Regions from separate parts of the Streptomyces sp. NPDC001068 genome, predicted to be linked through region 2. Evidence: riboswitches for the same ligand, from Rfam matches in the RefSeq annotation. Region 2 holds a riboswitch; each other region holds the start of a gene.

What was found. Region 2 has a riboswitch for cyclic di-AMP ahead of ACFY3I_RS04815 (M23 family metallopeptidase). Riboswitches for the same ligand answer to the same signal wherever they lie in the genome.
Region 1: linked by a shared signal. The riboswitch ahead of ACFY3I_RS37625 (transglycosylase family protein) and the one ahead of ACFY3I_RS04815 (M23 family metallopeptidase) in region 2 are both predicted to bind cyclic di-AMP.
Region 3: linked by a shared signal. The riboswitch ahead of ACFY3I_RS08250 (NlpC/P60 family protein) and the one ahead of ACFY3I_RS04815 (M23 family metallopeptidase) in region 2 are both predicted to bind cyclic di-AMP.

Annotation. Positions count from the first base shown of each region.
Region 1 covers NZ_JBIAYD010000017.1:37,579-42,623, forward strand. The annotation lists gene ACFY3I_RS37615 (cytochrome P450) at 201-1,478, shown strand; gene ACFY3I_RS37620 (transglycosylase family protein) at 1,665-2,672, shown strand; cyclic di-AMP (ydaO/yuaA leader) riboswitch at 2,872-3,043, shown strand; gene ACFY3I_RS37625 (transglycosylase family protein) at 3,047-3,721, shown strand; gene eno (phosphopyruvate hydratase) at 4,054-5,045, shown strand, end outside.
Region 2 covers NZ_JBIAYD010000001.1:1,119,910-1,124,954, forward strand. The annotation lists gene ACFY3I_RS04805 (HPr family phosphocarrier protein) at 95-376, shown strand; gene ACFY3I_RS04810 (GntR family transcriptional regulator) at 694-1,389, opposite strand; gene ACFY3I_RS04815 (M23 family metallopeptidase) at 1,602-2,357, opposite strand; cyclic di-AMP (ydaO/yuaA leader) riboswitch at 2,370-2,533, opposite strand; gene ACFY3I_RS04820 (M16 family metallopeptidase) at 2,734-4,122, opposite strand; gene ACFY3I_RS04825 (pitrilysin family protein) at 4,119-5,045, opposite strand, start outside.
Region 3 covers NZ_JBIAYD010000002.1:701,432-706,476, forward strand. The annotation lists gene ACFY3I_RS08240 (lipoprotein) at 1-466, shown strand, start outside; gene ACFY3I_RS08245 (DUF1996 domain-containing protein) at 537-2,468, opposite strand; cyclic di-AMP (ydaO/yuaA leader) riboswitch at 2,814-2,988, shown strand; gene ACFY3I_RS08250 (NlpC/P60 family protein) at 2,997-5,045, shown strand, end outside.

The sequences.
Region 1 (5,045 bases), on a different contig from region 2:
TCGCGAACCCGTCGCCCTCGCGGCCCCGCGCCCAGGACGCGGACCCGTCGCCCTCGCGGGCGGGCACCCTCGCGAACCCGTCGCCCCCTCGCGGGCGGACACCCTCGCGGAGACGGACGGTGGCCCGGCCCGGCAACCCCCGGCGCGGAGACGGACGGCACCCTGGTCCGGTGACCCGGGCCGCCGGATACCGTCAGCGGGTGACCAACCAGCCCACCCCCGCCGACAGCACCGCCCCCGAACTCTTCACCTGGGAGTTCGCCGCCGACCCGTACCCCGCCTACGCCTGGCTGCGGGAGCACGCGCCCGTGCACCGCACCCGGCTCCCCAGCGGGGTCGAGGCCTGGCTGGTCACCCGCTACGCCGACGCGAGGCAGGCCCTCGCCGACCCCCGGTTGTCCAAGAACCCGGCGCATCACGACGAGCCCGCGCACGCGAAGGGGAAGACCGGGATCCCCGGTGAGCGCAAGGCCGAGCTGATGACCCACCTGCTGAACATCGACCCGCCGGACCACACCCGGCTGCGCCGGCTGGTCAGCAAGGCGTTCACGCCGCGCCGGGTGGCCGAGTTCGCGCCCCGGGTGCAGGAGCTGACCGACCGGCTGATCGACGGGTTCGCGGACCGGGGTGAGGCCGACCTCATCCACGAGTTCGCCTTCCCGCTGCCCATCTACGCCATCTGCGACCTGCTCGGCGTCCCGCGCGAGGACCAGGACGAATTCCGGAACTGGGCCGGGATGATGATCCGCCACGGGGGAGGACCACGGGGCGGGGTGGCGCGCTCCGTGAAGAAGATGCGCGGATACCTGGCCGAGCTGATCCACCGCAAGCGGGAGGCGCTGTCCGCCGAGCCGGTCCCCGGCGAGGACCTCATCTCGGGGCTCATCCGCGCGTCCGACCACGGTGAGCACCTCACCGAGAACGAGGCCGCGGCGATGGCCTTCATCCTGCTGTTCGCCGGATTCGAGACGACGGTCAACCTCATCGGGAACGGCACGTACGCCCTGCTGACCCACCCGGAACAGCGCCGCCGCCTGCAGGTCTCGCTGGCCGCCGGCGAGCGCGGCCTGCTGGAGACCGGTGTGGAGGAACTCCTGCGCTACGACGGGCCGGTGGAGCTGGCCACCTGGCGGTTCGCCACCGAGTCGCTCGACATCGGCGGGCAGCGGGTCGCCTCCGGCGACCCGGTCCTCGTCGTACTGGCCGCCGCGGACCGGGACCCGGAGCGGTTCGGCGAGCCGGACACGCTCGATCTGGCACGGCGGGACAATCCGCATCTCGGGTACGGCCACGGCATCCACTACTGCCTCGGCGCCCCGCTCGCCCGCCTGGAGGGCCAGAGCGCGCTGGGCACCCTCCTCACCCGTCTCCCCGACCTCCAACTGGCGGTTGGCGAGGGTGAGTTGCGCTGGCGTGGCGGGCTCATCATGCGCGGCCTGCGCACGCTTCCCGTGACGTTCACCCCCGGCGCGCGATGAGCCCGCCGGCGCGGCCGGCCCCTCCCACGGGGCAAAGATGACGAGCGTTCAACTATGTGATCTTCACGTGATCTGCGCGGCACTAACTTGTGACAAGTGATCGTCTGCCTATACGTTCACCCATCAGTGCGGCGCGCCGGCAGGACCCGTCGCGCCGGTCACCGCTGTCGCTCGAAAGGTCTCCGCATGCTCTCCGGGAACGGTCGTCACCGTCGCCCCCGTCAGGCTCCGGCTCTCCTCGTCGCGGCCGGCGTGACCGGCTCGGCCATCGCCATTCCGCTCCTCGGCGCGGCGAGCGCCAGCGCGGCCGACGGAAACACCTGGGACCGGGTGGCCGAATGCGAGAGCGGCGGCTCCTGGAGCATGGACGCGGGCACCGGCTACTACGGCGGCCTGCAGATGTCCCAGGAGGACTGGGACCACTACGGCGGCCAGGAGTACGCCGGCACGCCGGACCAGGCGAGCCGTTCGCAGCAGATCGCCGTCGCCGAGAAGATCCTCGCCGACCAGGGCACCAAGCCCTGGCGGACCTGTGCCCTGCTCGCCGGGCTGTCCTCGGACGACGCCTCGGTGAACGTCGACACGGGCCTCGACGGATCGGACGACGTGTCCGGCTCCTCCGATTCCTCCTCGGGACTGTCGAATTCGACCACTTCGTCCGGTTCGTTGGACTCCGGCTCCTCCGGCTCCTCCAGCACCTCGGACGACAGCTCGGGTGACACGGACTCCGGCTCCGCCACCCCGTCTCCGAGCGCGAGCGACGACTCCGGCAAGGACTCCGCCGCGGGTTCCACGAAGAAGGACAAGTCGGAATCCAAGGCGTCTGATACCGCAAAGGCCAGCGAGAGCCCCGTAGTGCCCGAATCCGACGACTCGGACAATTCGTGGCAGACGGGCAGCTCTTGGGATCTGGTCGACACCGGAGCCGTCACCGGCGGCGGCAAGCACCGCGGCACCTCGGCGGACGAAAACGTGACAAACGGTCAGAGTGCCGCCTCCGCCGGCCGGCATGCCTCGCCGGGTGCGGGCACGTACACCGTCCGGGACGGCGACACGCTCGCCTCCATCGCCGACTCCCTTGGCCTGGACGGCGGGTGGCGCGCGCTGTATGCCGCCAACAAGGCGGACATCGGTGCCGACGCGGATGACATCGCCCCCGGTCAGACCCTGAAACTCAGTGGCGAAACGGACTGATGGCGACAGGGGCGGACCCCTCAACTCGCCCTGCTTGGACGGTAAATGTCCGATTTGGGGAAAGTGTGGGATGAGTCTCAGAAGCCCTGATCATCTTTGAAATTCACCTGATCGCCTGTTTACGGTCGAGGCCGCTCGTCACCACGAGCCCCGGCCGCCGCAACGCCGAGTCCTGCCAGTGGCCACCCGGGAACAGTCGTCGCGTCAAGCGCCGTAGGCAGGAGCGGGGGACCCAAGGTAGGTGCCGGGACCGGTGGTTGAGACCGCCGTGTCCGGCTCGGGGTGAAGCCGCGCACCGTGAGGTGCGCGGCCGGGCAACTCATTCGGCCCGAACCCGACAGCTCACCTCGCAGGCGTCGGTGAGGGGATCCTCCATGCTGTTTTCCGGCAAGGGCAAGCACCGTCGTCCGTCCATGGCCACCCGTGCCGCCGCGCTCGCCGGCGTCACCGGTGTCGCCATCGCCGCTCCGCTGATGGCCTCGGGCACCGCCTCCGCCGCCACCGCCTCCGAGTGGGACGCCGTCGCCCAGTGCGAGTCCGGTGGCAACTGGGCCATCAACACCGGCAACGGCTACTTCGGCGGGCTGCAGTTCTCCGCCTCCACCTGGGCCGCGTACGGCGGCACGCAGTACGCCGCGCAGGCCAACCAGGCGAGCAAGGCGCAGCAGATCGAGATCGCCGAGAAGGTCCTCGCCGCGCAGGGCAAGGGTGCCTGGCCGGTCTGCGGCACGGGTCTGTCCGGCGCCTCCACCGGGGGCTCCGGCTCCAGCGGCTCGTCGAGCAGCGGCACCGCCACCCGCTCGAGCGACACCCGGACCGCCTCCCGCTCCGCCGAGCGTCCGGCCGCCAAGAAGACGGTCACCACCCCGACCGGCAAGAAGGTCAAGAAGGGCGACGGCGAGTACAAGGTCGTCAAGGGCGACTCGCTCAGCACGATCGCCGTGAAGCACAAGGTCAAGGGCGGCTGGCAGGCGCTGTTCAAGCTGAACAAGGACATCGTCGACGACGCCGACTTCATCTACCCGGGCCAGCAGCTGCACCTGAAGTAGAACCCGGCTGCACCGCAGCCCCCGCGCAACCGTGGCCCGTCCGGCGGGAGCCACGTGAGGACCACCCCCGTCCCCCCACGGAACCCCGCTCCGGTGCGTTTTCCCCCGTACGCACCGGAGCGGGGTTCCTCTTCGTGACCCGCTCTTCTTCCGTTCTTCATCGGACCCCCCTTTGTTCCGCACATGAACAATGAGTACCGTCTGTGTGTCCACGGGCCGGTCGGTCGGCCGGCTGACGGGCCCGGGGCGGATAGGCTCTAGTCGCAAGGCTGAGCAAGGGCCGACAAGGCCCGCGTGCGCCCGCACAACCAGCGTCACATCCCAAGAAGGAGATGCTCGTGCCGTCCATCGACGTCGTCGTAGCCCGGGAAATCCTGGACTCCCGAGGCAACCCCACGGTCGAGGTCGAGGTCGGCCTCGACGACGGCAGCACGGGTCGTGCCGCCGTTCCCTCCGGCGCCTCCACCGGCGCCTTCGAGGCCATCGAGCTCCGTGACGGCGACCCCAACCGCTACCTCGGCAAGGGCGTCGAGAAGGCCGTGCTCGCCGTGATCGAGCAGATCGGCCCGGAGCTCGTCGGCTACGACGCCACCGAGCAGCGCCTGATCGACCAGGCCATGTTCGACCTGGACGCCACCGACAACAAGGGCTCGCTCGGCGCCAACGCCATCCTCGGCGTCTCCCTCGCCGTCGCGCACGCCGCCTCCGAGGCCAGCGACCTGCCGCTGTTCCGCTACCTGGGCGGCCCCAACGCGCACCTGCTGCCCGTGCCGATGATGAACATCCTCAACGGCGGCTCGCACGCGGACTCCAACGTGGACATCCAGGAGTTCATGATCGCCCCGATCGGCGCGGAGTCCTTCTCCGAGGCGCTGCGCTGGGGCGCCGAGGTCTACCACACCCTGAAGAAGGTCCTGAAGAACAAGGGCCTGTCCACCGGTCTCGGCGACGAGGGCGGCTTCGCCCCGAACCTGGAGTCCAACCGCGCCGCGCTCGACCTCATCCTGGAGGCGATCAAGCAGGCCGGTTACGTCCCCGGTGAGCAGATCGCGCTCGCGCTCGACGTCGCCGCGTCCGAGTTCTACAAGGACGGCAAGTACGAGTTCGAGGGCAAGTCCCGCTCGGCCGCCGAGATGACCGAGTACTACGAGGAACTCGTCGCCTCCTACCCGCTGGTCTCCATCGAGGACCCGCTGTTCGAGGACGACTGGGCCGGCTGGAAGGTCCTCACCGACAAGCTCGGTGACAAGGTCCAGATCGTCGGCGACGACCTGTTCGTCACCAACCCGGAGCGCCTGGCCCGCGGCATCGAGGACGGCGCCGC
Region 2 (5,045 bases):
CGACACACCCGGGGGACCCATGTCCCGCTCCGGGCATGCTTCACGATATGGGAAACTGGTCTAGACAACCCTGAAAACCGAAGGGCAGCATCACATGGCTGAGCGCCGCGTCAACGTCGGCTGGGCCGAGGGCCTCCACGCCCGCCCCGCTTCCATCTTCGTCCGAGCCGCCACGGCCACAGGCGTCCCGGTGACCATCGCCAAGGCCGGGGGCGACCCCGTCAACGCGGCCTCCATGCTGGCTGTCCTGGGCCTGGGTGCGCAGGGCGGCGAGGAGATCGTCCTCGCCTCCGACGCCGAGGGCGCGGACGCCGCTCTCGACCGCCTGGCCAAGCTGGTCGGCGAGGGTCTCGAGGAACTCCCCGAGACCGTCTGAGCCGCACGGCTCCCGCACCACCGGGCCGCGCCACCCCTGCGAGGGCGGCGCGGCCCCGCCGTTTCCGCCGTGCGGGTTTCCGGCGTCCGGGTTTCCGTCGTCTGCCGTTCCCGTTGTTCCGGTAGTTCCCGTTGTTTTCGTCGCAGGGATCACGCGGCCTCGGCGGCGGTCGGCGCGGCACCCGTGTTCCACATGGCGCGGGAAAATTCACGCCGGGCACACGAATGGCGCGTCACCGGGAATTACCGGCACGCACAGATAAAGGCAGCGGAAAGACCGCTCCGCCGAATTACATCTCTTTGTATACGGCGCCCGTGTTAATGCCGCGGGCCCGACATGTTTACGGGATGTTGCGAAGTCCTCACACCACCGCCCCGGTCCGTGCCGCCGGAGAAGCGCAGCCGGTGGGAGAGCGTGGACCGCTCGGTGTGCAGCGCGGTGAGCGCCCGCGCGCGCTCGCCGTCGCCGCGCGCCACCGCGTCCACGATGGCGCCGTGCTCGGCCCAGGACCCCACCGGGTCGGCGGGCGCCGCGACGACGTACATCCAGGCGATCTTGTGCCGCAGTTGGGTGAGTGCCGAGGTCAGGGCATGACTGCCGGTCGCCTGGGCGAGCGTCTCGTGGAACCAGCCGCCCAGCGACCGCAGATCCTCGCTGCCGCCCCTGCGGGCCCGCTCCTGACCCAGCCTGACCAGTCCGCGCAGCACCTTGAGGTGCGCCTCGGTACGGCGCTGCGCGGCCCGGGAGGCGCCGAGCGGCTCCAGGAGCAGACGCATCTCCAGCAGGTCGGCGGCCTCCTGCTCGGTCGGTTCCACGACGCACGCGCCCGCGTGCCGGCGCGTCACCACGAACCCCTCGGCCTCCAGGGTGCGCAGGGCCTCGCGGACGGGGACGCGCGAGACGCCGTAGCGGCGGGCCAGGACTTCCTCGGTGAGCCGGCTGCCGCGCTCATGGACCCCCGCGACGATGTCGTCCCGGATCGCCGTGCATACCGAGTGCGCCGGAATACGCATGTCCGACCTCCGCCCTGGTCCCCGTGAAAAGCCGCCGAGTGACGTCCGTTCCGTGACTCTATTGCAATGGGCCGGAATTTCCGAAGGGGGCCTTGAATCCATGCGTATTTTTTGGACACCGAGGTCACGGAAACGACGAAAGCCCCGGCGTGGAGGCCGGGGCTTTCGGAAAGCTCGTCGGACGGCGTCACATGCTTGCCGCCGCGCTCGGGTCAGACGTCGACGCCGTGCTTGCGGAGGTAGGCGACCGGGTCGACGTCCGAGCCGTACTCCGGGGTCGTACGAGCCTCGAAGTGGAGGTGGGGGCCGGTCACGTTGCCGGTCGCGCCGGACAGGGCTATCCGCTCGCCCGGGGTGACCTTCTGGCCCACCGAGACACCGATCGACGACAGGTGGCCGTACTGGGTGTACATGCCGTCGGCCATCTTGATGACGATCTGGTTGCCGTACGACCCGCCCCAGCCGGTGGAGACCACCGTGCCGGTACCGACCGCGTGCACCTCGGTGCCGGTGGCCGCGTGGAAGTCGATGCCCGTGTGGGCGCCGGAGGACCACAGGGAGCCGCCGGTCTTGTAGCCGGTGGAGACGTACGAGTCGGTGACCGGCACGACGAAGGCGTTGAGACGCTTGCGCTCGGCCTCCCGCGCGGCACGCGCCGCGGCCGCGTGCTCCTTCTCGGCCTTCGCCGCGGCCTTCTCGCGGGCCGCCTTCTCGGCCGCCTCGCGCTCGGCGGCGGCCGTCTGCGCGGCGGCCTGGGCGTCGATCTGTTCGACGACCGAGTCACTGACCGTGATCACCGGCGTGAGGCCGGTCTGCTGGACGGAGTTCTCCGCGGCGAGCGCGGGGGCCGCCGAGACGGTGCCGATGACACCGGTGGTGGTGAGGGCCGCGATGCCGGCGGCCTGCGCGGTGGTGCGCTTCACCCGGCCGGGACGACGGTGCTTCCCGGAGGCGCACATGAACGCCATGTAGAGGCTGGTCCTTTCCTTCCCTCTCGCCTACCGGGTTAGCTGACGGGTTCGGAGCAGGAAGGTCTCCTACGGGCCCCCTCGCGACTAGCGCGGGCGCCCGATTCACCCCAGGGACTGCGTGGGTCCCCGGCTCCCCTGGCTCGCGCCGTACGGGGACTCGGCGATGACTGTCCGGTGCCGCGGGCGCGGCGCAGTGTCGTGCGGACAGCCTGGAAGAACCTACGAGGGCGTCCTCGCAATCCTCAAACGGAACGCGGATTTTGTCGCGCATCCCACAGGGCAGACAGGCAACCTCCGCACCAATCCGGACATTTCAGAGCCCTGGTGGCCGGGTGGTCACCAGGGCTCCGTTCACGCGCGGGGCGTCGCCCGGCTACTCCGCGGCGACGACCGTCACTTCGCCGATGCCGAGGGCCTCGACCGGCTCCCTGATCTGCGCCGCGTCGCCGACCAGGACGGTGACCAGGTGGTCGACCGGGAAGGCGTTCACGACCGCCGCGGTGGCCTCCACGGTGCCGGTGGCGGCCAGTTGCCGGTAGAGCGTGGCCTGGAAGTCGTCCGGCAGGTGCTGCTCGACCTGGTCGGCCAGGGTGCCGGCGACGGCCGCCGCGGTCTCGTACTTCAGCGGCGCCACGCCGACCAGGTTCTGCACGGCGACGTCGCGCTCGGCGTCGGTGAGTCCGCCGGAGGCGAGGGTGCGCAGCACCGTCCACAGGTCCTGGAGCGCCGGGCCGGTGTTCGGGGTGTCCACGGAGCCGCTGATGGCGAGCATCGAGGCGCCGCTGCCGTCGGGGGCGGACCGCAGCACCTGCCCGAAGGCGCGGACGCCGTAGGTGTAGCCCTTCTCCTCGCGCAGGACACGGTCCAGGCGGGAGGTGAGGGTGCCGCCCAGGCAGTAGGTGCCGAGCACCTGGGCGGGCCAGACCCGGTCGTGCCGGTCGGCGCCCACGCGGCCGATGAGCAGCTGGGTCTGGACGGCGCCGGGGCGGTCCACGATGACGACCCGGCCGGTGTCGTCCGCGGAGACCTGGGGCACCGGCCGGGGCCGGCCGGCGGTGCCGTGCCAGGCGCCCAGGGTCTGGCCGAGCAGTTCGTCCAGGTCGATGCCGGTCAGGTCGCCGACGACGACCGCGGTGGCGGTGGCGGGCCGTACGTGCCGGTCGTAGAACCCGCGCACGGCGGCCGCGTCGATCTTCTCGACGGTGTCCTCGGTGCCCTGGCGAGGCCGGGACATCCGCGCGGTCGACGGGAACAGCTCCTTGTAGAGCTGCTTGGCGGCCCGGCGGCTGGGGTTGGCCAGCTCGTGCGGGATCTCGTCGAGCCGGTTGCGCACCAGCCGCTCGATCTCGCTGTCGGCGAAGGCGGGCGCCCGCAGCGCGTCGGAGAGCAGCCCGAGCCCCTTCTCCAGCCGGGAGGCCGGCACCTCCAGGCTGAGCCGGACGCCGGGGTGGTCGGCGTGTGCGTCGAGGGTGGCGCCGGCCCGCTCCAGCTCGGCGGCGTACTCCTCGGCGGAGTGCTTGTCGGTGCCCTCGGAGAAGGCGCGCGCCATGATCGTGGCGACGCCGTCCAGGCCGGCCGGTTCGGCGTCCAGGGGCGCGTCCAGGAGCACCTCCACGGCGACGACCTGCTGGCCGGGACGGTGGCAGCGCAGCACGGTGAGCCCGTTGTCCAGGGTGGCGCGCTCGGGGGCCGGGAAGGCCCAGGGCCGCGCCTCGCCGGGCTGGGGCTGCGGGTGGAAGTCCATGGTGGCGAGCTCGGTCACTTGGCCGTCTCCTCGTTGTTGTCGCCGGCTTCGACCGTGGCCTCGGCCTCGGGGTCCGCGGGCACGTCGGCGTCCTCGACCGCCTCCGGGGACTTGGGCTCGTAGACGAGCACCGCGCGGTTGTCGGGCCGCAGGCGGGCCTTGGCGACCTCCTGGACCTCCTGCGGGGTCACCGTGAGGACGCGCTGGACGGCGGTCAGGGCGAGCTGGGGGTCGCCGAACAGGACGGCGAACCGGCACAGTTCGTCCGCGCGGCCCGCGACGGTGCCCAGCCGGTCCAGCCACTCGCGCTCCAACTGGGCCTGGGCGCGCTCCATCTCCTCCGGCGTGGGGCCCTCCTCGGCGAACCGGGCGAGCTCCTCGTCGATGGCGGTCTCGATGACCGGCACCTCGACGTCACCGGAGGTCTTCACGTCGAGCCAGCCCAGGGAGGGCGCCCCGGCCAGGCGCAGCAGGCCGAAGCCGGCGGCGACGGCGGTACGGTCGCGCCGCACCAGGCGGTTGTACAGGCGCGAGGACTCGCCGCCGCCGAGGACGGTGAGGGCCAGGTCGGCCGCGTCGGACGCGCGCGTGCCGTCCTCCGGCAGCCGGTAGGCGGCCATCAGCGCGCGTGCGGGCACCTCCTCGACGACCACCTCGCGCAGCTGCCCGCCCATGATCTCGGGGAGCGAGCCGTCGCGCGGGGCGGGCTTGCCGTCGTGCGCCTCGATGGAACCGAAGTACTTCTCGATCCAGGCGAGGGTCTGCTCGGGGTCGATGTCGCCGACCACCGAGAGCACCGCGTTGTTGGGCGCGTAGTAGGTGCGGAAGAACGCCCGGGCGTCCTCCAGGGTGGCCGCGTCCAGGTCCGCCATCGAGCCGATCGGCGTGTGGTGGTAGGGGTGGCCCTCCGGGTAGGCGAGCGCGGTGAGCTTCTCGAAGGC
Region 3 (5,045 bases), on a different contig from region 2:
CTTCGACACCGCCCGCGGCTGGCGGGCGGAGGCCGTCGAGGGCCCGGCCGGGGCCGCCTCCGACGCCCCGGGCGGCGACCTGGCGGAGAGCCTGCTGCGCCAGGGCCCGGTGACCCTGGTCTGCGAGATAGACGCCAAGCCCGCCGGGGCCATCGGGTTCCTGCGGGTGTCGACCGGAAAGCCGGGCCGCGCGGACGCCGGCGCGGTGCTCAGGGCCTTCGTGGCCGCTCAGGCCCACACCGGCGGCGCGCGGTACCGGACCTTCACGTCCGGGGGCCTCGCCGGGGTGCGGGTCGACTACGTCTCCACGAGCGGGCTGTCGGCGGAGAGCAAGCGGGAGTCCGCGCTGGCCGTGGTCACGCCGGACGGGCCCGTCGTCCTGCACCTGGGCGGCCTCGACAGCGAGGAGCACGACGAGATGCTCCCCGCGTTCGAACTCGCCCGGCGGACGCTGCGCACCGCCTGACCCGGGAACGGCGGGTCGGGCGGGCTCGCGTCTCCGCCGGGCCGGGCCCGGCGGAGACGCGACGCGTGCGTCAGGACGACCGCCACCTGGTGCGCCACAGCAGCACGAACCCGGCGGCCAGCAGCAGTCCGCCGAAGACGGCCGGCCACAGGTGGGCGCCCGTCTCGGCGAGATCGCCCTGGACGGCCTGCGGCTCCGTCTGGGGCACGGTGGACGGGGACTCCTGGCCCGCCGGAGCGGCGCCGGCCGCCGTCGCCGTGTCGGCCGGGGCCACGGTCTCGGGCCGGTCGGTCGGCCGGCTGATGACGCCGCCTCCGGTGCCCGAGGACTTCTTGGGCGAAGCGCTCGCGTAGACGTGCGGCAGACCGGTGCCGCCGGAGTCGGTCTTCGTGGCGGACGGCTCCGCCGGGGGCTCGGAGGGCTCGGCGCCCCCGGTCTCGGCTGGCGGTTCGGCCGGGGCCGCCGTGTCGCTCGGTTCGGTGACCGGGCTCGCGGTGTCCGACGGCGGGTCCTGCGGGCTCGCCGACTCGGACGGGTCGGGCTCGGCGCTCTGCGACGGCGGCTGCTCGCCGGCCCCGGCCCCGCAGGTGCGGCCGGAGTTGATGCAGTCGACCATCTTCCGCATCAGGTCCTCGTCGAAGACGTTGATGAAGTCGCCGTGGTCGGTCACCGGCTTGTGGAGCTGCTCGGGGAACGAGTCCACCGCGAACAGCGGGACCGTACGGCCGCCGTCCTGAAGGCTCGGCGCGTCCACGGCGTAGACGATGCGCTGCACCAGCTGCGGGATGGCCTGGAAGCCGTTCGGGCAGCTGCCGTCGGCGGCCTCGAACGCCACGTGGGTGCGGTGGTTGGCGCTGTCGATGTTCCGGCCGTCCCAGCAGCTCTGGAACCTGAACGTGCGCACCACGTCACTGCCCTTGGGGCACAGCGGGTACTTGTCCTTGAGCTGCCGGTCCTCGAAACCGGTGCAGCTCCAGGAGGCGTTGGCGTTGGCCGGGCCGTTGACGAAGGACTTGGCGTCACCGGTGATGATGCGCAGCAGCCGCGGCATCTCGGTGACCTTCGAGGTCGGGTTCCCCTCGAAAGTGAGGGTGACCTCCTTCGCCGTCACGATCTGCCCGGCGTTGCCCTCGGTACCGCCGCCCGGCTTGTCGGCGTCCCGCTCCTGCTTGCCGTTCTGCAGCCGCAGCACCGGCCAGTAGTACGTCGACCTGTCGCCCCGGTCCGCACAGCTGGTGTCGGCCTTCGCGAGGTCGTCGTCGCTGGCGAACGCGTTGTTGGACTGGTTGCCGATGTAGTCGTGGAAGTGGTGGGCGCCGTTGGAGACGCCGGGCGCCACGATCACGTTGTCCGAGTTGAACAGGCCGTTGGCGTTGACCCCGCAGCTGGAGGAGAAGGTGCCGGTGGAGCCGCCGGACCGCTCGGCCGGGTTCGCGACGTTGGGCTGCACACCGGTGATGTCGGCGTAGTCGGCGGCGACCGGGCCGTTGCCGCCCTGCCCTCCGACGCCCGTGCCGGCACTCGCGCTCGCGCTCGCACTCGCGCCCTGGCCCGGTGTCTCACCGCCCTGCGGCGAGGCGGACTGGCCGCCGCCCTGGTCCGAGGAGTGCAGCGTGCACGCCGCGAGGTCGTCGAGGCCCTGGGGCCGGTCCCCCTCGCGGTCGATGGCGTCGGCGATGCGCTGGAGGGACTCGGAGCGCTTCTCCTTCAGCGGCTCCAGGATCGTCCGGTCGGCGGCACCGGGGTCCTGCTGGATCGCCGCCGCCGAGTCCTTGAGCTGCTGGTAGGCGGCCACGATCTGCTGGTCCAGTTGCGCGAGTTCACCGTCGACGTCGGCACGGGCCGCGTCGGGCACGTCGGTCAGACGGCTTCCGACGTCGGGGCAGTAGACGGTGGGCGCGGACAGCACCTGAGCGTTGGCGGTCGCTCCGGACTGGTCCGAACCCCCTTCGGTGGCCGAGGCGTAGACGTTCACCGCGACCAGTGTTCCGCCACCGAGCATCAGGGCGACCGCTGCGAAGGTCGCGCGTTGTGCGCCGGTCGGGCGTCTGCGCCTGTTGGGTCTCAAGGTCGTTCCCCTGCGTGTCGTGGTCGGCCGGGCATGGAAATCCCCCCGCCTGATACGCGGCGCGGCGCCTCCGTGTTCAACCACCCCACGAATTCACGGTGTTCTCATAGGAAGCAGCCCGTGGGACCGCCCGCGGCAGCGCCCCCCGCCGTCGAGCACTACGACGAACATCACAATTACGTATCGGACATTAGCCACTCCAACCTTCACACGAGTGACACAAGTTGGCTAAGTTGACGGGCAGGCCGTTCGGCTCCCCCCGGCGAATCCCGCCGGGCCGCGCGGCCTCCGCCCAATCCGGTGCCCAACGGGGCCTCCCGGAGCCGGGGACCCAACGGAACCACTGGGGTGAATCGGCCGACCGCCTTCTCAGGCAGGGGCCGTAGGGCATGCCTTCCGGATCGACCCGCCCGAACCCGACAGCTAACCCGGTCGGCGGAGTACGGAAGGAGCACGACCCCCATGGCGCCCGAGAGCCGTGACGAGGTTCGACAGCGGATCGACAACCTCTACGACCAGGCCGAGAACGCCACCGGGAACTACAACGCCACGCGCGCGATGAACGGGGGCTCGCGGTCCCGCGGTGTCCCGCTGTTCAAGCGGCCCCGGCGTGACGACCCGGGCCTCGAGAGCATCGCGCGGGAGTGGTTCGACACGGCACGCTCACGGCTCGGGCCGAGCGTCCCCGCTGCGCTGCCGGCCGACCGGCAGCCCGCCCGCCCCGGACCACGCCGGCCCGTCAGCCCGATGGCGGCCGACCTGCTCGGCCAGGTGGAGGGCTCCGGCCCGTCCCGGCCTGAGCTGACCGCGGGACCCTCCGCGAACAGTGACATCGAGGTCGTCCGCGAGCCGGCGGCGCGCCCCGGGCGGGAACTGACGGCCGGGTCCCCCGCGGCCCTGCCGCCCGGCTCGTCCGACGCGCCCAGGGCACTGCCCGCCGCCGCGCCGCGGCGCGCCACGCCCGGCACGTCCAAGACCAGGAGCCAGCTGAAGATCGCCAAGGCGCGGGAGCTGCTGTCGCAGCGCACCGGACAGCGGGCGGTCGCGGCGCTCGAACCGGCCGCGCCCGCCCAGGCCCCGCAGGCGGCACCGGTCGCCCAGGCCCTCTGGACCACGCCCGAGGCCCGGGTCCCGGCGCGGCGGCCGGCTCCCGCCGGGGCGCCGGGACGATACGGCGACACCGGAGCGTCGCCGGAGACGGCCGTGACGGACACCGGGGGCATCCCGATCGTGTCCCCGACGGACACCGGCACCTTCCGGATCATCACCCCGGGCAGCGCACCGTCCCGGCTTCCGGCGGCCCCGCCCGGTTTCCGGGTCATGACGCCGGGCGGCACCGGCGACGTGCCGGCCGCGCCCGCCATGGACACCGCTCCGCCCCCCACCGCGACCCTCGGCGACACCGGTTCCTTCCGGGTCATGACGCCGGGCGCCACCGGCACGTTCCCGATGCCGGACGACACGGGTGCCTTCCCGGCCGCGACCCCGGCGAACACGGAGGCCTTCCCGGCCGGGGTCCCCGCGGACACGGCTGCATTCCAAGCCACGGCCTCCGCGGACATGGGCCCCTTCCAGACCATGGCCCCGGCCGACATGGGTGCCTTCCAGACCATGGCCCCCACCGACATGGGCGCCTTCCAGACCATGGCCCCCACCGACATGGGCGCCTTCCAGACCATGGCCCCCACCGACATGGGCGCCTTCCAGGTCTCCGCGCCCCTCCCGGGCCTGATGGACAACGGCGCGTTCCCGGTCATGGCGCCGGACGCGGCGGCCGCCCATCTCGGGGCGCCGGCGTTCACCGCGGAGGCGCCGTACACCGCCGGCGGCTACGGCATGGCGGCCGGGACCATGGCGGCCCCGGCCGCTCAGGTCCCCGCCGGGCCGGCCGCGTACATGGCGGCTCCCGCCATGCCGTCGGGCGCCATGCCGTCGGCCGCCATGCCGTCGGCCGGTTTCGGCACCGAGGCCTTCCCCGCGGCTCCCGCGGTCGACCTGGGCGCCTACGCGGCCGGAACGCAGCCCACAGCCGCCGGTTACGCCGCCGCCGCGCCCATGCCCGCGGCGGTGACGGACCCGCCGTGGGCGATGCTGGCGACTCCCGCCGCGGTGCCCGAGCCCCCCGTTGCGATGGCCACGGCCGCCGCGATGGCACAGGCCCCGTTCCCCACCGCGGCCGTGCCCACCGTGCCCCCGGCCGTGGCCGCTCCCTTCCCCACCGCGTCGGTCGCGACCGCTCCCCCGGTGGCCGCCCCGTTCCCCACGGCGGCCGTCCCCACCGCTCCCCCGGTGTTCACCGCGCCCGTCCCGACGGTGCCGCTCGTGGCCGCCGCGCCGGTCCCGGCCATGCCCGAGGCGGCCCCCGCGACCGCCTTCGCGCCCGGCGCCGTCACCGACACGGGTTCGCTCCTCGTGCCCGGTGCGGCGGCCGAGCCCGGCAAGGCCATGAAGGCGCTGGAGTTCGCCCGGGCGCAGATCGGGCGGCCCTGCGTCTGGGGTGCGACCGGTCCG